DNA from 4 places in the Cytobacillus sp. Bac17 genome. Region 3 is predicted to be linked to each of the others. Evidence: riboswitches for the same ligand, from Rfam matches in the RefSeq annotation. Region 3 holds a riboswitch; each other region holds the start of a gene.

Region 1 (5,804 bases), on a different contig from region 3:
ATTTCACCTGCAGCTTCAATTACTTTCGCCTCTTTGTAAAATCCAAAAATACCGATGCCTGCTCCTAAAATAATATAAATAACGATATCGGGAATTCTTAAGATTTTAATCCCAATTATTGCAGTTATATAAAGGGCAATAAAAATGAGCCCAATTGCAAGAGGCATATTCATATTCCGTTATTCATCCTTTTCTGAAACCGTATTTTTACGGACTATTAATACCCTCTTTGTCTAAATTTCACTCCTGTCAATTAGATCCAAAATCGGATAGCACAAATTGTGTCATTCCCTCCAAGGATTGTTTTTTCGGCTGTATTTAATTTCGGAAATGAATACTTAATTATTTATATAAAGAAAATTCGACAGGTACCTGGCACCAATAAAATTTGTCGATAAAAAAACGAGCTATATTACTGGACTTTTTTTATTAAAGCGTTTATTTTACTATAAAAAGGCAATATTCTATGTATAAGTTCAATAAAACCGAATGGGATGGTGTTACGATGGCAGACAAAAAAAATGTTAAAACTCCCAACAAAGATCTAAATATTGGTGCTAATGTTTCATTAAACGGCCTGGTAACAGCTGTTTTTGATAATATGGTCCATGTCCAGATTGGCGCTAAGATTGTAACGGTCCATGTAAAAGACCTTTATTCTGGATTAAATAATCCTTTGTTAAAAAACCAGCAGGCATAAAGTGAAACTTCAATCAGCGGGGGCTTTATACCCCACTGATTATAAGTTGAGGCCCACAGGACAAGGAAGGCTTCGTCTGCATGAGCATCGTACGACCAAATGCGACAGCTTTTGGGCGGAAGTATGTTACAAAGACATTGCCATAGGACAAGGAAAGCTACGGCAGCGATACATCGCACGACCGAAAGCGCAGCTTTTGGGAGGACGTGGCGTTTTTAGTCTTTGTTCTGCGGTCGGGCCTTTATGGGCAGTGGACTCCCACTTATCCTCTTTCGATTCCTCTGAGTCTTGAAGAAGGAGGCTTACTGCCCGTTAGACTGCGATAACATCCACCATCTCTAAACATACTTCAGGAGGGGCAGCTCATAAGCTTGCCCCTCCTGTTTTTTCATTATGTTTTCAGGTTATACCGTCTGTACCTGTTTATTTTCCTTTACAGCCGGAGCATAGTCTCCAAGCACCTGATAAGCCTTCAAATCTGATGTATCTAATAATGACACAGCTTCCAATGATGCCTTAAAGATGAAGACATCTTTTGACACTTTACTGATTATTTCACATCCCTCAGGCAATCCTGCATTAGCATCACCCCAAATAATCCAAACTGGCTCGTCAAGAACAGTCCATTCCGACTTGCCTTCCTCAAAGACTGAAGGAATATCTGTTCTGCCTACATGAATCAAATCTTCAATAATTGCGCTGGCTGTCGGAAACATGCCGGCTCCAGGACCCTGCAGGCTGATATTCCCGACTATATCCGCATCAATTGAAACTGCATTTTGCACTCCTTCTACTCTGTACAAGGGATGTGCCTCCGCTGTCAGGACCGGTTTTACAGTACAGCGGATAGCATCTTTTTCCCTCTCAATCGATGCTACATGTTTAAATTTCAGTCCCAGGGAGTCAGCCATACGGATTTGTTCAATTGTAATGTCAGTAATGCCTTCTCTAACAGATGTTTCCTGCGCCGGTGCTTTCCCGAACACCAGCTCACTCAGAACAACCGCTTTGAAAAAAGCGTCATATCCCTCGATATCGTTTTTGGGATCGGCTTCTGCATATCCTTTTTCCTGAGCTATTTTCAGTGCTTCTTCAAATGATAAGTTCTCTTCGCGCATACTTGTCAAAATGAAATTGGACGTGCCATTTAATATACCTTCGATCCGTTCAATCTTGTTCGCATTCAGCAGCTGCTTGATAGTCTGAATTATTGGGATTCCGCCTCCGACTGTTGCTTCAAATCCTAATGATACATTATGTTCTTTTGCGAGCCTCGCAAGCTCACTTCCATGGAATGCAAACATCTCCTTATTTGCAGTAATGACATGGCATCCTCTCAATATTGCCTGGCGCAAATACGTATAGCCTGGCTCCCTGCCAACAATGGCATCAATTACGACATCAAGCTTGGGAAGCTCAATAATTTCTTGAAAATCATCAGTTAAAAGCACGTCATCATCAGGCACAGAATGCTTACTCACATTTTTGACAAGGATGGCGGAGACCTTCACTTCTTTCCCGAATATCGCCTGAAGCCTTCCCTGATGTTTGCTGATCGTTTCATACACTCCTTTTCCAACTGTTCCAAACCCCAATAGCCCAATCGTTAACGCTGACATTTCTCATTCCCCCTGGTTAATATTTAAAGAGCAGATACCTATAAAAACAAAAAACCCCTTCCGTCTATTACAGACAAGAAGGGGTTTGAATTTACATTCCGTTCATTCCGCCTTCTTATCTTCGGAAAATGTATTCCTCTGAATTTGGCACCGTGCATAAATGCTGGTTGCCGAGGCTTCATAGGGTCAGTCCCTCCGCCTCTCTTGATAAGAAGTTTCTAAGTATTCAATTTATATGAATCATAAACATTTATAAGGACTTCGTCAACCTTTTTTGAAATTTTTTTCTTCAACCGCTTTCATTTTCCTCGAAATCTTCAATAATGATTTCAAGAAAATGCTTAAGAATTCTGGCAGTGAGCCCCCAAATAACCTTATCCTCAAAAAAGTAAAATACTTCTTCTACTTTCCTTGTCTGCCAATTGTAATTTTCACCTCCGGCAATCAAGTCAAAAGGAAAATTTTCTTCGGGCTCTACTTTAAAATTCACGTGATACGTTTCCGGCTTTACTCTTTTTAGAAAGGAAAGAGGCACGGTAAAAACTTCTTCTACTTCGTCAGGGTTTGGCACGATCTGGTCAGGATTATGGATAATGCCTGCATAAGGGTAAATAATTTGTCCGAAGGAAATCATGTAATCCAGCGGGGACACATCTGTGATGCTGTCTTCGCTTACGCCGAGTTCCTCTGAGGTCTCACGGATGGCCGTATGCTCCTCATCCCTGTCTTCCGGATCTATTCTTCCGCCGGGGAAACAGACCTCCCCAGGCTGCCTTCTCATTGTAAGTGAACGCACCTCAAAAAGGACATGTGTTTCCTTATTTATCTCTACAAGCGGAAGCAAAATAGCGAATTTCGAAAATCGCTCACTCCCTAAAATGACTGGGGTCCTGTTACTTAACCTTTTAGCCAGTTTTTCAATCTCCATATACCCCACCTCCAGCAGCAATTCCAATTTATTGGCTACATCTTTATCATACTGTATTTACTGTGTTTTATTAATTCATACGGCTTGTACCATGTAATGATACAGGACAGTCTAACTGTCCGCCCTTCAAAAGAAAAAGAAAGTTTCTCCTCCTGCAAATCAGGGGAAATAGAAAATATAATATGACATGAGGAGTGAAAATATGAAGAAAAATATATTAATAGGCGGGTATGCTACACAGGAAGAGCTACGAGAAGCTATTGAAGGGGCAGAGTCAAACGGGTATCAGAAAGACAACCTGGTGATTGTTTCAAAAGATGGAGCGAATCTTGAAAGCTTTGCAGACAATCATGGAGTGAACTTGCGAATAGTCGGATCCCAGGAGCTCGGCAATCAGCGCTTTCTTGATTCAGTGAAAGCCCTTTTTATGGGAGAAGATCCAGCCACAAGTTCAGGAATGGATCCTGATAAAAAAGATGGTATACGGTTTGATGAACATGACTTGGATAAATACGCAAGCATGGTGTTTGATGGAAAATATGTCTTAATCGCGGATTACTACGGAAACTATCCCACTACCCAGAAAGGCAATCAGAGGGTCAGTGCTGAAAACTCAGAAGGGTACCTCGAAAGCGCTTCAGCACGGGAAGTTGACCATGAAACAGATATCAAAACACTGGCAGATAAATCCGGTAGCTCATGTGCTGCCGATAATCAGGAATTCACTCGTGTTCATGTTTCACCAAAGTCTGAAGTTGTGAAAACCAGTGCTGAATTAAACTGGGATAATCGGCTTACAAAGGAAAGGGACAAATAGCAAAGGGCCCCCCGTGTGGGGTCTTTTTTCCCGAATAAAAAAGAGAGGTTCCCCTCTCTTAAGCATACTTCTTCTTATCTTCCTCCTGTTTGAAGAAACTCTTCATCGCATGGAATACATCTGCTTTTTGCTTAAGGATATAATAGCGGAAATCCTCATTTTTAATATTTTTATAGGCTGACATCAAGGTCGAGTGGCGGTTATACTGGTTGACCTCACCGTACCCGAACATATTGGACACCTTCATAAGATCTTCCACCAGCTTAACACAGCGGGCATTGTCAGAGGTCAGGTTATCACCGTCTGAGAAGTGGAAAGGGTAAATGTTATATTTGCGCGGGTCGTATTTGACATCAATCAGTTCAAGCGCTTTACGGTAGGCAGATGAACAAATGGTTCCCCCGCTTTCTCCTTTTGAGAAGAAGTCCTCTTCTGAGACCACCTTTGCTTCAGTATGATGGGCAATAAATTCTATCTCGACTGTCTCATATTTGGTCCTCAGGAACCGGGTCATCCAGAAGAAAAAGCTTCTGGCCATATACTTTTCCCAAATCCCCATCGATCCGCTCGTATCCATCATTGCAAGCACGACAGCCTTTGAATCAGGCTTTACAATTTCATTCCAGGTCTTGAACTTCAAATCTTCCTTATAAATTGGGTGGAAAGCTGCCTTTCCATTCATTGCATTCCGCTTGAATGCCGACATCATGGTCCGTTTCTTATCAATATTGCCCATTAATCCAGTCTTTCTGATATCATTAAATTCAATGTCCTCTACCAGATTTTCATCCTGCTCTTTTCTTTTTAAATTAGGCAATTCCAATTGTTTAAATAAAGCTTCTTCAATTTCCATCAATGATACTTCTGCTTCAAAATAATCCTCGCCTGCCTGGTCGCCTGCCCCTTGCCCTTTTCCGGGTCCTTTCTGGCTGCCGGATCCGTCACGTGCCACTACATCTCCAATCTGGCTATCTCCATCGCCTTGGCCGACATGTTTGTTTTTATCATAGTTATAACGGATTTTGTATTCATCCAAAGAGCGAATTGGAATCTTCACTACTTCCCGCCCATTCGACATTACAATGTTTTCTTCCGTTATTAAATCAGGCAAATTGTTGCGGATTGCTTCCTGGACTTTATCCTGATGACGCTGCTGGTCATCATAGCCTTTGCGATGGAGGGACCAATCTTCTTGGGAAATCACAAACTGATGGTTATTGACATTCGTCATGTTAACCCCTCCTTTTAAATTAAATTTCACACATTACAGCTTTCCAACATACAATATCGCGAGTGTCAAAAAATGATGAAACATCCCCAATTCAGCAGTCTGCCTTCTTTTCATAGACTCATTTCCTGGCAGCAAATTTATTATTAATGACCAATACAAAGAAATGTTTATTACTCTATCATATGCGAGAAGACAAAATAATTTACAAATAATTTTGACAATAAGACATTCGCATCATCTTTTAGACAAGCCCATTTTTTAATATGGGGATTTGCCTAATTAAACAAAAATGAACCTCCGCTTTTAGCGAAGGTTCTTGTCCTTGTTTTTATGCTGAATGGGATCGGGATATTTATCATAATCCTCTTTTAATTCTTTATTGGTCCGCAAATTTTCCATCTGCTTTCCCAGGTTTTCCATTTCTTCAATATTTTCTGCCATTGAGCTGTTTCTCGGTGTATAATTCTTATCTAATTCTTTCTTTTTCATGAATATCACCTCTGCTGTAT
Region 2 (5,804 bases), on a different contig from region 3:
TGGGGAAAAAACAGTAAGCGCAGGGCCGGCAAGCTTGATTGTATCAATGACTCCGATCTTTTCGGCTGCGTTGGCTGCTTTATTTTTAAGGGAAAGGTTTGGAAGGGTCAGGTGGACTGGTTCCGCAGTCAGTTTTGCTGGTGCCGCACTTATTTCGCTTGGTGCAGGAGGAGGGTTTGAAATCCAAACCGGTATTTTATTTGTCCTGCTTGCTTCCATTTCAGAAAGCATCTATTTCGTGTTTCAGACTAAATATTTTAATAAATACGGATTTTTGTCATTTACATCCTATACGGTATGGGCAGGGACTGGTTTTATGCTGATTTATCTTCCTGGGCTTGGTAATGAGATCTTTCATGCATCGGCCGAATCCACTTTAAGTGTCATCTATTTGGGGATTTTTCCAACGGTAATTCCATATATTGCCCTAGCTTTTCTTGCGTCCATAGGAGGGACTTCTGAAGCGACAAGCTCTCTTTATCTGACACCAGCAATAGCATTTGTCATTGCTTGGGTTTGGCTGGGAGAGGTGCCGACTATGTTATCCGTTGCGGGTGGTATAATCGCTCTGGCAGGTGTGATGATTATTCACCGTAAAGACAGCTCTGTTAAAGTAACGGAAATTTTTAAAAATGGCCCAAGTGAAAATATTTGAAAAATAATGATTGACATCCTTTTCTTTATGGTGGTAAAGTAATAAGCATATTAAACAACCGAATAATAAAAATCTTCTTATCCAGAGAGGTTGAGGGACTGGCCCTATGACACCTCGGCAGCGGACAAAAGTGTACCGTGCCAAATCCAGCAAGCGTAGCTTGAAAGATAAGAAGAGGACCATTGATAAATGCCGCCCTCTTCTTTCTTTAGAAGAGGGTTTTTGTTTTTATCCGAAAAAAATGCATCAAGATTCTATTCATAAACATATGAATAATTCTTATCGAGAGAAGCAGAGGGACCTGGCCCAATGAAGCTTCGGCAGCAGGCAGACTGCACTGTGCCAAATCCAGCAGGCGATAGCCTGAAAGATAAGGAGGGGACTTCAAAAAACCTCTTCTGTTAGAAGGGGTAAATTTCAGGATATAATTCTTAGTTTTCCCATAGGATTAATTATATATAACATTTAGAAAAGGAGAGATGCTGAATGATAGAGTTTCAGAATTTAAAGAAAATCTATGAAAGCGGAGGACAGCAGGTAGCTGCTTTAAATGGAATAGACTTAAAGATTAACAAAGGTGAGATTTTCGGTGTGATCGGCTTCAGCGGTGCGGGAAAGAGCTCTTTGATCCGCTGTGTCAATTGGCTGGAGAAGCCGACTTCAGGAAAGGTCATTGTCAGTGGACATGATCTGACGGCTTTATCTGTAAGAGAAATTCGCGAAGTGAAAAGAAACATCGGGATGGTCTTTCAGCATTTTAACCTTTTAAATTCGAAAACAGTGTTTGCCAATGTGGCGATGCCGCTCACACTGGGTAAGATCCCTAAAGATGACATCAAAAAGCGTGTCCATGAACTATTAGAATTCGTGGGGCTTGCAGACAAGGCAAACAGCTATCCCGATCAGCTGTCAGGCGGGCAAAAGCAGCGGATCGGAATTGCCAGGGCGCTGGCGACCCAGCCTTCCATTCTATTATGTGATGAAGCAACTTCAGCGCTGGATCCGCAGACAACCAGCTCTATCCTGCAGCTGCTGAAAAAAATAAATAAAGAATACAACATTACTATACTGATCATTACCCATGAAATGTCTGTAATCAGAGAGATCTGTGATCGTGTCGCTGTAATAGAGGCAGGAAAAATTATCGAAGAAGGAACCGTCTTCAATGTCTTTTCATCACCAAAGACGCAAACAGCGAAAAACTTTGTCAGCACTGTCATGAATGATCAAATACCTGACTCCATTAAAGAAGTGATTGAAAAACAGCAAGGGCTTCAAAAGGTATTTAGAATCAACTTTGTTGGAAATTCTGCCGGGCAGCCGCTCCTCTCGCAGGTTGCCAAAAAGTTTAATATCGACTTCAACGTCCTGTTTGGAAATATTACTGAACTTCAGGGAACACCGTTTGGCAACCTGATTGTCGAATTCCAGGGTCCGGACAGTGAAATCAGACGTGCTATTCAGTACATCAGCCAGGAAAAAGTTTCAATAAAGGAAGTGACAACACGTGCTAGTTAATCAGGAAAAAATCATCGAAGCCTTAATCGAAACGATTCAAATGGTGGCATTCTCATTGCTGTTTTCAGCTGTTATCGGACTGCCGCTTGGTATATTGCTTGTCGTAACAAGGAAAGGGCATCTGCTGGAAAACCTCGTTGTTTTTAATATCATAAACAGCATTATTAATATTTTCAGATCAGTTCCCTTCATCATTTTAATGGTGGCCATTATCCCCATTACCAGGCTGATTGTCGGAACATCAATAGGTACGGCTGCAGCCGTAGTGCCGCTAGTCTTTTATGCCGGGCCATATATTGCAAGATTAATAGAAAACTCATTGCTTGAGGTAGATCCGGGAGTCATAGAAGCTGCAGAAGCAATGGGAGCAACACCAGGCCAGATAATATTAAAATTCCTGATTCCGGAAGCACTTAGTTCGCTGGTATTAGGCTTTACAATTGCAACAATCGGATTGGTCGGAGCATCAGCCATGGCTGGGGCAGTCGGAGGCGGCGGGCTTGGTGACCTCGCCATTACCTACGGCTACCAGCGATTCGATACAACAGTCATGCTGATTACCGTTGCGATCTTAGTTGTCATGGTTCAGGGCCTGCAGTCATTCGGAAATATCTTATCCAAAAAAATCAGAAGAAGATAAATAAGGAGGAAATACATCATGAAAAAACTATTCTTAACATTCATTATTTTAGCATTGGGTGTGTTCACTGCAGCATGCTCAAGCACAACTGGAGGAGAAGAAACAAAGAAGATTAAATTAGGTGTAAGCGGTTCTGATACACGCATCTGGGACTTTATTGCAGAAAAGGCTGAAAAGGAAGGCATTGAAATTGAAGTTGTGACATTCTCTGACTATGTGCAGCCCAATGTTGCCCTTGCAGAAGGCGATCTTGATGTGAATGCATTCCAAACAGTCGCTTATTTTGACACTTTTATTAAAGAGCATAATATGGATCTTACCCCAATAGCGACAACTGTTTTAGCACCAATGGGGCTTTATTCTGAAAAAGTAAAATCGGCAGAAGACATTCCGGAAGGCGGCAAAATTGCCATTCCAAATGATGCTTCAAATGGCGGAAGAGCCCTTCTTTTACTGGAGGAAGCCGGCCTGATTAAATTATCCGAGGACTATGACGGAAACCTGGACTTGAATAAAATCGTTGAAAATCCGAAGAACCTTGAATTTGTAGAAATGGTATCAGCGCAGACACCGCGTGCACTTCCGGATGTCTCTGCTTCTGTAATCAATAACGGAATTGCCGTAGATGCAGGCTTTAACCCAACTAAGGATTCAATTTTTATTGAAAGTGAAACTGCTACTCCATACGTAAATATCATTGCTGTCCGAACAGAAGACAAGGATAACAAAACGCTTAAGAGAATTGCTGAACTTTACCAGGAAGATGATGTAGCTGATTTCATTACGAAGGAATATGACGGAAGCATGATCCCGACTTTTATTCCTTTAAGTGATATTGGCTGGTAAAAAATTATTTATAAAGGAGGAACAATGATGGCGGCACCTGTAAAAGCACTATCTGAACTGAAAGAAGCAATCAAGAAAAATGTTGAGGGAAATAAAGAACTTTATCTTTCCGCAAGCCACCAGATCCATGCGACCCCGGAAATAGGAAATGAGGAGTTTTTTGCCTCTGGCTTGCTTTCAGGCATCCTTGAGAAGGAAGGTTTTGAAGTTGAGCGGGCAGTGGCCGGGCATGAAACAGCTTTCCTTGCCCGGAAAAAATCCGATAAACCAGGGCCGTCTATTGCATTCCTTGCAGAATATGATGCCCTTCCCGGGCTGGGTCATGGATGCGGCCACAATATCATTGGCACAACAAGTGTGGCAGCAGCCATTGCATTGAGCAAGGTTATTGATGAGACCGGAGGAGAGGCAGTAGTATTTGGAACCCCGGCAGAAGAAGGCGGGCCAAATGGAAGTGCAAAAGGCAGCTTTGTGAAGCATGGCTTACTTGAAGGCATTGACGCTGCCCTAATGGTTCATCCATCAAACCATAGCCGCCTGACCAGTTCATCACTGGCAGTTGATCCGCTTGACTTCGAGTTTATCGGTAAGCCTGCCCATGCGGCAGCTTCACCGGAGGAAGGAATCAATGCCCTTGATGCAGTTATTCAGCTATTTAACGGAATTAATGCCCTTCGTCAGCAATTAAAGGATGATGTACGAATCCATGGCATTATTACTCATGGCGGGTATGCTCCAAATATTATCCCTGAGTATGCAAAAGCCAGATTCTTCATCCGTGCTACAACCAGAACCAGTCTTAATGAGGTAACACGGAAGGTTAAAGCTGTCGCTGAAGGCGCCGCATTGGCAACCGGAGCAAAGCTCAATGTTATTGCTTTTCAAAATGAAGTTGATAACCTGCTGTTAAACAAGACATATGACCAAGTGTTTAAAGAAGTGATTGAAGACTTGGGAGAAACGGTCGTTGAAGGGGACAGAGATGGAATCGGCTCGACGGATGCAGGCAACATCAGCCAAGTGGTGCCAACCATTCATCCTTATATTAAAATTGGTGCAGATGATCTTGTTGCCCATACAGTTCCGTTTCGTGAGGCTGCAGCATCTGTAAAAGGAGACGAAGCACTGATAACCGGGGCAAAAGGGCTCGCACTCACTGCCTTCCAGCTGGTAACAGACCAGGAGCTGCTTAAATCCATTAAACAGGAATTTCTAGAGCGGAAAGCCGCTGAATAAGAACAAAAGCTATCCTCTTTGCGGGATAGCTTTTTCTTATTCTAGTGAGTCTTTTCCTCAATTTGGAGGTTTCTTTCCTTAATTTGCTGAATATTTTCCGTAAATTAAGTCCGCGTTTCCCCAATTTTCTCATTCTTTTCCCGAAGTTCACGATTACCTACTGTTCCTTCATCCGTTCCTGTGCCATCCGAATAAGCTCCTTCACCATACTTCCGCCAATCTTCCCGCCCACTGTTCCTGCCTGTTTGGATGTAAGACGGCCGTTATATCCCGGCTTCAATGGCACACCGGCCTCCTCGGCAATTTCATATTTCACGACATCGGGATTTTCATTGTCAACATGGTATCCCTGGTTTGCCATTACCTGATTTTTAAGCTGGTCTAATGCCGCTCTTGATTCCGGCACAAGCGGGCGTCTTTTTCTTCTTGCCATGATGCATTCCTCCATAATAAGTACTTTTTCTTATTATGTGATAGAACATAGGGAATAACACTGAAAAAACTTGTACATCTTCTTATGAAAAGATATTCTAATGTTAGAAACCCTGAATCATTGTGAATAAACAAAAGAAGGTGTTTTGGTTGGCATTAAAATACTTGTCAGCTCTGCTGCTGCCCGGCTTGCTGGTTTTGCTCTTTACGAGAGTAAGCTATAATCGTGTGATTGGGCTTGTATTGACGGTGGGACTGATTGCTGCTTCTGTCTATAAAGGGTATACAAATTCATTTGCCTTGATTGTTATAGACGCACTTTCATTGACTGTCGGGTTTTGGTACGCTCAAAAACTGAAGCCCAAAACAAAGCCAAGTGCGGAATAATTTTTGCGGAACCTGTCGATCAAACGTATCGACAGGTTTTTTGTAAAATGAAATTTCAGCTGTATTTTTGCTCGCATAAAATCAGCTATT
Region 3 (5,804 bases):
AATACATTTTTCTCCCCTGAAAATACAATACCCGTCTATATGATGCATTAACGTTTTATTTTTACGAATAATAATATTTTTCAGAGGATAAAACGTTTCCACAGTTATTCTAACACGGAAAATCTAGTTGTACAAAGATAAAAACATGAATATAGTGGAAAACTATTAAAAAATTTTTTTTAGTAATTACTTATTCTAATAAAATGTTTTGTTAAATGTTAAACAATTATAAATAAGAAATAACTGGGTGGTTTTTAGGGGTTCATTTTAGATTGTTATTATACTTAAAATGTTGCCCGCTGATTTCAGCACGGGACCTTCTTTCCGCCGGGAGGAACAGAGGTCTTCAGCTCCGCCTGCGCGGTCTCCCGCTCCCTCTCCTGCCGCAGGACATTTAAAAAGGCTTCCTTGACTAATACCGCACGACGAAAATGCGGATGAATTTTCGAGAATCATGTGCCCATAGCGATGATCAGTTCAGGTTAATAACTAAGTTCAAGCAAAAATTCAAAAACATTTTGTAAAAGCACTTTCTTATATAGAAGACAAAATAAAAAAGCCGGCAGTCGTCCGGCTTTAAAAAGTCTCAACTAAGTTAATATAGATTTGTTTCACTGCATTCGCATTTTTTCTGTTTTCTTTTAGGGAAGATTCAATTGCTTCTCTCGTTTCCACAGGAAAATCAAAATGGCCGCAAGTTGTACATTTTTCGAACATGGAACCAGAAACATTTACTTCAATGCCATCCATGGTCTGGAATACTGCTGGACCCTCGGATTCCGCAAACCGGTGGCGGCAGTGGCTATGTTCACGCATATTAGCTCCCCTCCAAGAAAAATTTCATTTACGTTCATTATAAAACAAATATTCTGAACTTTAAAGTGATCCCCTTCTAACATTTTATGCCAGGTTTTTTTCAAAAGAATAATTTGTGTATTTTTAAGACACATTAAAATTATTCAAATTCAGGAGGTTTTTCCATGAATATTGGCAGAGCAAAAGAGATTGCTGAGTCTGCTGAAATGCACAGTGTTACTTTGAATGGCATCCCGATCATCATTCAGCATGTAGATGAGCAGACTAAAACAGCACGTGTTTACACAAAAGCAGATTCTGAAAAAGAAATGGATGTGCCGGTTAACGATTTGATTGAAGAATGAATACCCCAAAAAAACTTTCCAGAATCTGATGGGAAGTTTTTTTGTTCAAAATTTTCCTCATTCCCCCTTAAATAATGGAGACTGAGGGCAAAAGGACGTAAGATACCTGGTCGGATATTTTTTATAACATAAAATATTCAAAAAAGTGTTGACGATTAGCGGTTTACTGTAGTAAAGTTTAGAGAAAATTTAATATTTGATTTCTTATCCAGAGAGGTCGAGGGTAAGGCCCGACGACGCCTCAGCAACCAGCAATCATTTTTTTGATTGAAAAGGTGCTAATTCCTGCAAGTTTCTAAAACTTGAAAGATAAGAAGAATGGCTGATCACATTAAAAAGTCTTCTTCTTATAGAAGGCTTTTTTTTATTTTTTATAAGGAGTGGTTACAAGCATGTATAATATTGACACCAGATTAGCGCAAATCGGAAACAGGAGCGAGTCAGCAACAGGTGCTGTCAACCCGCCCGTATATTTTTCCACGGCATATCGCCATGAAGGCATTGGCCAGTCAACTGGCTTTGACTATAGCAGAACAGGCAACCCTACCCGCCAGCTGCTTGAGGAGGCAATCGCCGATCTGGAAGAAGGCGACCAAGGCTATGCCTGCAGTTCTGGAATGGCCGCAATTCTTACCATTCTTTCTCTTTTTAAATCCGGAGATGAATGGATTGTATCAAAGGATTTATATGGCGGTACATATCGTCTGCTTGAACAGGGCTTCAAGAAGTGGGGACTTCAGTGCAAATATGTAAATACCAGCAATTCCGAAGATGTTGAACTATTAATCACGGAAAAGACCAAGGCAATATTTCTGGAGACTCCAACTAATCCGCTTATGGAACAGACTGACATTCAATTGATAGCAGACATTGCCCAAAAGCATAATATCCTCCTTATAGTTGATAACACGTTTTATACCCCTCTCCTTCAGCAGCCGTTAAAGCTTGGAGCTGATATTGTGATCCATAGTGCAACCAAGTATCTTGGCGGGCATAATGATGTCCTTGCCGGATTAATTGTTGCAAAAGGCAAAGAGTTATGTGAGGCACTGGCGATGAACCACAATGCCGCAGGTGCTGTCCTTAGCCCTTTTGATTCATGGCTGTTGATCAGAGGGATGAAGACACTCTCTCTCCGCATGGAACGTCATGAAGAAAATGCAAAGGAATTAGCAGAATTTTTATCGGGCCACGATGCAGTAACAGATGTCCTTTATCCCGGCAAGGGCGGCATGATATCATTCCGAATCAAGGATGAATCCTGGGTGAATCCATTTCTGCAGAGCCTCTCCCTTATCTCCTTTGCTGAAAGCCTTGGAGGAGTCGAGAGTTTCATAACTTATCCAGCAACTCAGACACATGCGGACATTCCTGAAGAAATCCGTATTGAAACCGGTGTTTGTAATAGGCTTCTGCGTTTCTCGGTTGGAATAGAAAATGCAGAAGATTTGAAGGCGGATCTTGAACATGCTTTTGCTAAGGTTGTTAAGGAGGCAGTACGATGAGTTCGAATTACACATTCCAAACGAAATTACTTCACAATAATCAAAAATTCGACCCGGAAACAGGAGCTGTCAGTGTACCGATCCAGCATGCCTCCACTTTTCATCAAAAAGATATTGATGTGTTCGGAAAATATGATTACAGCCGCAGCCTGAATCCAACAAGGGAAGCACTTGAAGAAGTCATCGCGGAGCTTGAAGAAGGTATTAGAGGGTTTGCCTTTTCTTCTGGAATGGCTGCCATTTCTACAGCATTCCTCCTCTTATCTCAGGGAGATCATGTTGTCATTACAGAAGATGTATATGGCGGAACCTATCGAATGACAACAGAAGTCCTGTCCCGCTTTGGCATTGAGCACACATTTGTTGATATGACAAATCTTGAGGAAGTAAAAGAAGCAATCCGTCCCAACACGAAAGTTTTCTATGTAGAGACTCCTTCCAACCCGCTGCTGAAAGTGACAGATATACAGGCCATCAGTTCACTTGCAAGACAGCATGGAGCCTTGACATTTGTGGATAATACCTTCCTGACCCCTGCCCTTCAAAAACCGCTTTCTTTAGGTGCAGATATAGTGCTGCACAGCGCAACCAAATTTTTATCCGGACACAGCGACGTCGTGGCTGGCCTAGCGGTTGTGAAAGATCCGGATTTAGGTGCAAGACTTGCTTTTCTCCAGAACTCCTTTGGAGCCGTTTTGGGTGTTCAGGATGCGTGGCTTGTGCTGAGAGGCATTAAAACGCTGCAGGTCAGGCTTGATCAGTCTGTGAAATCAGCTAAGAAAATTGCTGGTTTCCTTAATGATCACCCATCTGTTAAGAAGGTGCATTATCCAGGTTTTGCAGATCATCCCGGATATAAAATCCAGAAAATGCAGGCTGTGAACGCAGGTGCCGTCCTATCTTTTGAGCTTGAAGATGAGCTATCGATGAGAACATTTGTTGAAAATGCGAAAATACCTGTTTTTGCAGTAAGTCTGGGAGCTGTTGAATCCATCCTCTCCTACCCTGCAAAAATGTCACATGCAGCCATGCCAGCATCCGAACGGGAGCAGCGCGGAATAACGGACAGTCTTCTTCGTCTATCTGTTGGCCTGGAGAGCGCAGATGATATTATAGAAGATTTCAAGGCAGCTTTATCTGCTGCCGGAAAAACAAAACATTCGATTTTACAGCGGGGGTGATATTTTGAGTTTCCTAAATAAATTAAAGAATGAAATCATCATAGCAGATGGCGCGATGGGAACTCTTCTGTACTCCTATGGTACCGACAGCTGTTTTGAGGAATTAAATTTATCACAATCTGAACAGATCCAGCACATCCATGAAGCATACATAGGCGCAGGGGCTGAATTGATCCAAACAAATACGTATGCGGCGAATTATTTGAAGCTTCAGCGATATGGACTGGAAGACTCCGTTAAGGAGATTAACAGTGCTGCAGCAAGGATTGCCAAAAAAGCTGCCAAGGAACGCGCATATGTTGCTGGTACAATCGGCGGGATCAGGGGATTCAAGCCCAACATGATTACACTTGAAGAAATAAAAAGAAGCTTCAGGGAGCAGCTTTATTGCCTGCTGCTTGAGAATGTAGATGGTATTTTGCTTGAAACCTATTATGACCTGGAAGAGCTTGAGACTGTCCTTGCCATAGCCAGGAAAGAAACTGATTTGCCGATTATCGCACAGGTGTCTCTTCAGGAAGCGGGTGTTCTTCAGAACCAGACTTCTATCGCTGATGCTTTAGCAAAGCTTGAAGGAATTGGTGCGGATGTTGTGGGAATCAATTGCAGGCTTGGTCCGCATCATATGCTGAAAACTCTCGAAAGTGTGCCTTTGCCAAAGCATGCCTATCTTTCTGCTTATCCAAATGCCAGTATTCCAGCCTATACGGATGGCAAATTTCATTATGAAGGAGATGCAGAATATTTCCGGCAGTCAGCGATTGAATTCCGAAATCAGGGTGTCCGCCTGCTTGGAGGCTGCTGTGGAACAACACCTGACCATATCAAGGCGTTTTCTGACGTTTTAAAAGGACTTCCGCCAATAGAGGAAAAAGAGACAAAGGCAATCAATAAAGTCATGGTTTCTGAAAAGCCATCATCATCAAGAGAGCTCCCTCCTCTTCAAGATATTGTCAGGGAAAGGCCTTCTGTCATTGTTGAATTGGATCCTCCAAGGAAGCTTGATACTTCACGCTTTTTCGAAGGTGCAAAAGCATTGAAAGAAGCCGGAATAGATTCTATTACACTTGCTGATAACTCCCTTGCTTCCCCCCGGGTATGCAACTCTGCGCTTGGATATCTCGTCAAGCAGCAGACAGGATTGCGCCCGCTTGTTCATGTGACCTGCAGGGATAGGAATATTATTGGACTGCAATCCCATTTAATGGGTCTGCACGCACTTGGATTAAATGATATTCTTGCCGTAACGGGTGATCCTGCACGTGTCGGTGATTTTCCAGGAGCATCTTCTGTATATGATGTCTCATCATTTGAATTGATCAGTATGATCAAGCAGTTAAATGAAGGGTTATCTTTTTCAGGGAAAGATCTCGGCCAGAAAGCTGCCTTTTCAGTTGCAGGGGCTTTTAATCCCAATGTCCGCTCATTGGAAAAAGCTGTTGGACGGCTTGAAAAGAAAATTGAACATGGTGCGGACTATTTCATCTCGCAGCCTGTTTTTTCTGAAGAGAAGCTGCTGGAAGTTCATGAGGCTGTGAAAGATTTAAAAGCACCTGTTTATATAGGCCTAATGCCTCTTACCGGCAGCCGGAATGCTGAGTTTCTGCATAATGAAGTTCCTGGAATCAAAATTTCCGACAGCATTAGAAACCGGATGGCTTCATTAAAGGATGATCCTGCACAGGCTGGAGCTGAAGGCATAGCTATTGCCAAGTCGCTGATCGATGCCGCGGCAGAGCTGTTTAATGGCATTTACCTCATCACTCCATTTATGCGCTATGAAATGACTGTTGAACTATCAAACTATGCCCGTGAGACAACCGAACGGCTTTCAAGGAGGAAACAACATGCATAAACCATCACTGCAGGAGCAGATAAAAAAGAAAATCCTGATCATGGATGGAGCAATGGGCACCATGCTGCAGAGGGCCGATCTTACCGCTGCTGACTTTGGCGGC
Region 4 (5,804 bases), on a different contig from region 3:
GACTTCTGCACTGGAAGGAAAGCAGCTTTCCAATATCGCTTAATATCCATTTGAGCACCAATTTTTTTAGTAAAATAATGGCCAGGCTCAAGCTTATGGATTCCCTCTGACATCGTGTTTGGCTCAGGCACAAACTGATAGGTCAGATAATGCTGGAGGGAGTCATAGTTTAATACATCATTTTGAAGAGCCAAAAGAATGCTCTTCTTCTCTGATCCAAAGAACGTGCGGTCTCCCTTATCGTAATAAAAGAAAGGCTTAATCCCAAATGGATCTCTGGCTCCATATAGAGACTGTTCCTGTTTATCCCAAATGACAAACGCAAACATACCGCGCAATTTTTCAACAGCCTTTTCTTTCATATGGCTGTAAAGGGCAATTATGACTTCTGTATCGGAGCTTGTTTCAAAGCTTAATCCAGCTTTGAGAAGTTCTTCACGAAGTTCCACATAGTTATAGATTTCACCATTAAAGATAATCCAATAACGCTCATTCTCGTATGTCAGCGGCTGGTGTCCGCTTTCGATATCGATAATGCTCAGCCGGCGGAAGCCGAATTGAATATGGTCATCAAAATAGTATCCTGAATCATCGGGACCCCGATGGGTAATGATATCATTCATATTTTGGAACTGTTCTTTATCTGCGTCACGGTAATTTTGTGCTTTTTCATGTACACAACCAATAAAACCACACATTATGTACGTCACCTACTCCATTCTTTTCTCAATATTTAGATACAGCCTTAACGGCTCCTTTTTCTTAGAAAACATACCCTATAATACTACCACTAATCATTTATAATTAGCACGTGGAATATAAAAAAAATATGCACGGAAAATTAAGCCATTATCCGAAGTTTATACGATAACATATAATTATAAACGACTAAAGAGCATAAAGACCGAAAAGTGAATAAACACCCTTTATGTATAATGACGCAAAAAAGAAAGCGGGAGTTACATTGATTAATGCAACTCCCGCTTTTTATATTTTTGTCTCCCCCTTAAAGTATCGGGGATGGCCAAAGAGCTTCCGCTTTTCTATTAAGCTTCAGAGCGAAGGATTTCAGCTTTGTCCGTACGCTCCCAAGGAAGATCAACATCTGTACGTCCGAAGTGTCCGTAAGCAGCTGTCTGCTTGTAAATTGGGCGGCGAAGGCCAAGCATGTTAATAATTCCTGCAGGGCGAAGATCAAAGTGCTTTCTAATTAGATCAACTAGTACATCTTCATCGACTTTGCCTGTTCCGAATGTATCAACAGAAATCGACACTGGCTGTGCTACACCAATCGCATAAGCAAGCTGAACTTCCACTTTCTCAGCTAAACCTGCTGCCACAAGGTTCTTCGCTACATAACGAGCAGCATAAGCAGCAGAGCGGTCAACCTTTGTAGGATCCTTACCGGAGAACGCGCCTCCGCCATGACGGGCATATCCGCCGTAAGTATCAACAATGATTTTGCGTCCAGTCAGGCCTGCATCCCCTTGAGGTCCGCCGATTACAAAACGTCCTGTTGGGTTGATGAAATACTTTGTATTCTCATCGATTAGTTCTTTGGGAACAACCGGGTTAATAACATGCTCCTTAAGATTGCGCTGGATTTGCTCCAGGCTGATCTCAGGGTGATGCTGGGTAGAAATAACGATTGTGTCAATGCGGACTGGCTTGTCATTTTCATCATACTCAACCGTTACCTGAGTTTTTCCGTCCGGACGAAGGTAAGGAAGAATTTCTTCTTTACGAACTTCAGTCAGACGGCGGGAAAGTTTATGTGCTAAAGAAATCGGAAGAGGCATTAGCTCTTTCGTTTCGTTGCATGCAAAACCGAACATTAAACCCTGGTCCCCTGCACCGATTGCTTCGATTTCCTGATCACTCATTTGTCCTTCCCTTGCTTCAAGAGCCTGGTCAACACCCATTGCAATATCTGCTGACTGCTCATCAATGGAAGTTAAAACTGCACATGTTTCGGAATCGAAACCATATTTAGCACGGGTATAACCGATTTCTTTTACCGTTTCACGAACGATTTTTGGAATATCTACGTATGTAGATGTTGTGATTTCACCTGCAACTAATACAAGTCCAGTTGTTACAGAAGTCTCTGCAGCAACACGGGCATTCGCATCTTTAGCTAAAATCGCATCTAAGATTGCATCAGAAATTTGGTCACAGATTTTATCCGGATGACCTTCAGTAACTGATTCAGAAGTAAACAAACGACGCTTTGTTGACATCTGGCTTCCTCCTTATAAATAGAAAATTGAGCGAGAATTAAGAAATGGGGAAGCGGAAAAGAACTTTTCCCTGTCATTTCATGGATCTCTGTTTGATACGGAACTCATTCCCTTAGTAGTATGAAATAAACATGGAGTTTTTATTAGAAAAATAGGCATCGCTGGCTAGAAAGCCAGGCATCCATCTTTTCTTATGCCTCTCTGCAAGCTGCTAAAAACTCACATAAATAGTACATTCCAAAAGCCGTTCATCCCATTGCCTGTGCAAAATAAAAAACCTTCTCAATAGTGAAAAGGTTGAAAGCAAATCGATTCGCGCCTTTCACTCTTATCGTTCAAGGAATTACGTCCTTGCGTCAGGTTAGCACCTTTGCTGATAAATGCCTTTTAGCAGGTTGCTGGGTTTCATAGGGCCTGTCCCTCCACCAGCTCGGGATAAGAGAGTATCCGTTCAAGGTTGAATCATACCGTATTTTATCGAATCATGTCAACAAGTTTTCATTATTTTTAACAGTAAAATTTCAGCATTGAAAATTATGCTCCATGCTTACAGCGAACAGCTTCCATCATCACATTTTTTCTTTAGAAATTTATGCCTGTTTTTAGCAATCCATTTGTAGATCGGATCGCCCAGTATTGGCGTCAATGGGAGATATAAAAGGAGGCTGATTAAAAAGGAGGCAGGAAAGAGGAACAGCAGTCTCCTTACTGCAGAATAACCCTTTTTCACACCGCCCGATGGAGTAATAATATGAAGCTCTCTGCGCAGGTCATGCTTGGAAAACGAGAGAGAATCCGGGATTTTTTCATACTCCTGCAGAGAAATCCATACCACTTTATTCAGCCAATCAAGTTTTTTAAATATCTTCTTTGTTTCCTTGCATAAAGAACAAGTTTCATCATAGAGGGCAATTGTCTTCATTTTAGATCAGTCCCATGTTAAAATTAACACTTTCTTCTATATTAACATATATCAGTTATAAGGTGATTAAAGTGGAATTGCATGTCCAATTATGACATTTTTATAACATGAATAAAAAAGTTTCGTAATAGTATAGACTAATCGTTTTAATGTGTTATACTAATTTCGAGATGTAATCACTTTCATAAAAAAATCGGAAAAAAGGAAGGTATTCATCAGATGAACTCTGTAAGCATATCAAACGAATTGAGCGAATTATTAAATGGCAGCAACATTCAAGTGCAATTATCCGTTCCTCAGCTTGTGGAAAAAGTTTTAAACCGCAATGAAGGGTCCCTTACCTCTACTGGCGCCGTACGCGCTACTACAGGAAAGTATACAGGACGTTCTCCTAAAGATAAATACATTGTTGAAGAAGCATCAAATAAAGATAAAATGGATTGGGGCAGCGTAAACCAGCCTATCTCTGAAGAAGCATTCTCTAATCTTTATAATAAAGTAATCAACTACTTAAAAGAAAAAGAAGAAGTATTTGTTTTCAAAGGCTTCGCAGGCGCAGATAAAAAGCACCGCATGCCAATCCAGGTAATTAATGAATATGCCTGGCACAATCTTTTCGCACATCAGTTATTCATTCGTCCGGCAGAAGACGAGCTATTGGATCATCAAGCAGAGTTCACAGTCATTTCTGCTCCTAATTTCAAAGCAGACCCTGCAGTTGACGGCACAAAGTCCGAAACATTTATCATCATTTCATTCGAGCGCCGTACTGTTTTAATCGGTGGTACTGAATATGCAGGCGAAATGAAAAAGTCCATTTTCTCTGTTATGAACTATATGCTTCCAGAAAACGGGATCCTTCCTATGCACTGTTCCGCGAACGTTGGTCGTGAAGGAGATGTTGCTTTATTCTTCGGCTTATCCGGAACAGGGAAAACAACCTTATCTGCAGACCCTAACCGCAAGCTGATTGGGGATGACGAGCATGGCTGGTCAGCAAATGGCGTCTTCAATATTGAAGGCGGCTGCTATGCGAAATGCATTAACTTATCCCGTGAGAAAGAACCGCAAATTTTTGATGCTATCCGATTTGGGGCTGTATTGGAAAATGTGGTAGTAAACAGCGAAACTCGGGTTGCTGATTACGATGACAGCACTTTAACTGAAAATACACGTGCGGCTTACCAGCTTCAGGCCATCGATAATATTGTTGACCCAAGCATTGCCGGACATCCTAATACAATCGTATTTTTAACAGCTGACGCATTTGGCGTATTGCCTCCAATCTCTAAACTGTCAAAAGAGCAGGCAATGTACCATTTCTTAAGCGGATATACTTCCAAGCTGGCAGGAACTGAGCGCGGCATCACTTCACCGCAGGCAACGTTCTCAACTTGCTTTGGATCACCTTTCCTTCCGCTTCCTGCAAACCGTTATGCTGAAATGCTTGGCGAGAAGATCGATGAGCATAATGCAAAAGTCTTCCTGGTAAACACAGGATGGACTGGCGGAGAGTACGGAGTCGGTGAACGCATGAAACTTGCTTACACTCGTGCTATGGTGGAAGCTGCACTTGAAGGCGAACTAAACAACGTAGAAACAGTCAAAGACGAAATTTTCGGATTGGAAATTCCGCAGCACGTTACGGGTGTGCCTGACGAAGTTCTTCAGCCAAACAAAACATGGGCAGATCAGGCTGCTTATGAAGCAAAGGCAAAAGAACTCGCTGCAAAATTCCGTGAGAACTTCAAGAAGTTCACAAGCGTTTCTTCTGAAATCGAAGAAAAAGGCGGACCAATCGCATAATATAGAAAAGGAATTGCAGCTTAGCAGCAATTCCTTTTTTATATTTCATTTTATAAGTCTTCAAGCTCGAACGAATAAGTTTCTTGCATGCAGACTTATAGTCGTTGATCGGCACAGTGCGCTTCGATTAGTTCCAGTTCGCACTCTTTTTCTATTTCTCAGTAGCACTATTCCTTCTGTTTAAGTCCTTTCGCAACTCCTTTTCCTCGCTCAGCGGCACTATTCCAACTAATCATTCTTTCTCATTCCCTGATTAAAAAAGCACTATTCTCACTTGCGATTTGCAGAAATCTTTTGAACAAAAAAACGCCGGACTAAGTCCAGGCGCTCTTTAGTTTGTTGAGTTTAGAGAAACAAGCTGGTAAGTAATGAGTGTCTGGCTGTTTTCCCATTCTACTTTTCTAATAATACCCATTCCGTTCAGGTCTCCGTCAATTGTTCTTTTTACCTCGACAGGGATATCGAGCGGATATAATCGGTATCCGTCTTTGACAAGCGAAAAGAAATTTTCATCAAGTCTTTTTTCCCTTCCCTTTGTCACGATCATTGTGTTCAGCTCTAAAGGCATACCCATTGGTATCTCTCCTTCATTCTTAATATCCTTACCTCTATTTTACCCCACCTTTTTCCGCTCTGAAAGTCTTTAATTTTATCTACCCATTGCTTTTCATCCACGCACTTAAATCCTCTACTGTCTTCCGGTTCACGGCTGGCGGAAAGTAGTGGGTATATTCAGGGAAATACCAGCTGCCTACTTCTTTTTTAAGAGCCTTGAGCCTTTTTTCCAGGCGATAGGAATGCTCCACCGAAACATTATGATCCTGTTCCCCATGGAT

The links. Region 3 has a riboswitch for S-adenosylmethionine ahead of NR125_RS18295 (methionine biosynthesis PLP-dependent protein). Riboswitches for the same ligand answer to the same signal wherever they lie in the genome.
Region 1: another riboswitch for S-adenosylmethionine. It lies ahead of NR125_RS21970 (homoserine dehydrogenase); the one in region 3 lies ahead of NR125_RS18295 (methionine biosynthesis PLP-dependent protein).
Region 2: another riboswitch for S-adenosylmethionine. It lies ahead of NR125_RS08955 (methionine ABC transporter ATP-binding protein); the one in region 3 lies ahead of NR125_RS18295 (methionine biosynthesis PLP-dependent protein).
Region 4: another riboswitch for S-adenosylmethionine. It lies ahead of metK (methionine adenosyltransferase); the one in region 3 lies ahead of NR125_RS18295 (methionine biosynthesis PLP-dependent protein).

What each region holds. Positions count from the first base shown of each region.
Region 1 covers NZ_JALJRC010000024.1:18,611-24,414, reverse strand. Annotated here, with positions in the region: gene NR125_RS21980 (cation:proton antiporter) at 1-173, opposite strand, end outside; gene NR125_RS21975 (hypothetical protein) at 506-700, shown strand; gene NR125_RS21970 (homoserine dehydrogenase) at 1,105-2,319, opposite strand; SAM riboswitch class I at 2,432-2,533, opposite strand; gene NR125_RS21965 (NUDIX hydrolase) at 2,609-3,247, opposite strand; gene NR125_RS21960 (general stress protein) at 3,450-4,064, shown strand; gene yhbH (sporulation protein YhbH) at 4,123-5,295, opposite strand; gene NR125_RS21950 (hypothetical protein) at 5,599-5,784, opposite strand.
Region 2 covers NZ_JALJRC010000004.1:196,025-201,828, reverse strand. Annotated here, with positions in the region: gene NR125_RS08960 (DMT family transporter) at 1-655, shown strand, start outside; SAM riboswitch class I at 730-829, shown strand; SAM riboswitch class I at 932-1,032, shown strand; gene NR125_RS08955 (methionine ABC transporter ATP-binding protein) at 1,142-2,173, shown strand; gene NR125_RS08950 (methionine ABC transporter permease) at 2,163-2,813, shown strand; gene NR125_RS08945 (MetQ/NlpA family ABC transporter substrate-binding protein) at 2,832-3,659, shown strand; gene NR125_RS08940 (M20 family metallopeptidase) at 3,687-4,895, shown strand; gene NR125_RS08935 (alpha/beta-type small acid-soluble spore protein) at 5,053-5,328, opposite strand; gene NR125_RS08930 (DUF2198 family protein) at 5,478-5,714, shown strand.
Region 3 covers NZ_JALJRC010000017.1:20,226-26,029, forward strand. Annotated here, with positions in the region: gene NR125_RS18285 (hypothetical protein) at 577-816, opposite strand; gene NR125_RS18290 (H-type small acid-soluble spore protein) at 981-1,160, shown strand; SAM riboswitch class I at 1,362-1,476, shown strand; gene NR125_RS18295 (methionine biosynthesis PLP-dependent protein) at 1,553-2,665, shown strand; gene metC (cystathionine beta-lyase) at 2,662-3,846, shown strand; gene NR125_RS18305 (bifunctional homocysteine S-methyltransferase/methylenetetrahydrofolate reductase) at 3,851-5,701, shown strand; gene metH (methionine synthase) at 5,694-5,804, shown strand, end outside.
Region 4 covers NZ_JALJRC010000044.1:26,184-31,987, reverse strand. Annotated here, with positions in the region: gene asnB (asparagine synthase (glutamine-hydrolyzing)) at 1-698, opposite strand, end outside; gene metK (methionine adenosyltransferase) at 1,047-2,240, opposite strand; SAM riboswitch class I at 2,566-2,682, opposite strand; gene NR125_RS26855 (thiol-disulfide oxidoreductase DCC family protein) at 2,788-3,162, opposite strand; gene pckA (phosphoenolpyruvate carboxykinase (ATP)) at 3,382-4,968, shown strand; gene NR125_RS26845 (DUF2584 domain-containing protein) at 5,300-5,542, opposite strand; gene NR125_RS26840 (alpha/beta hydrolase family protein) at 5,622-5,804, opposite strand, start outside.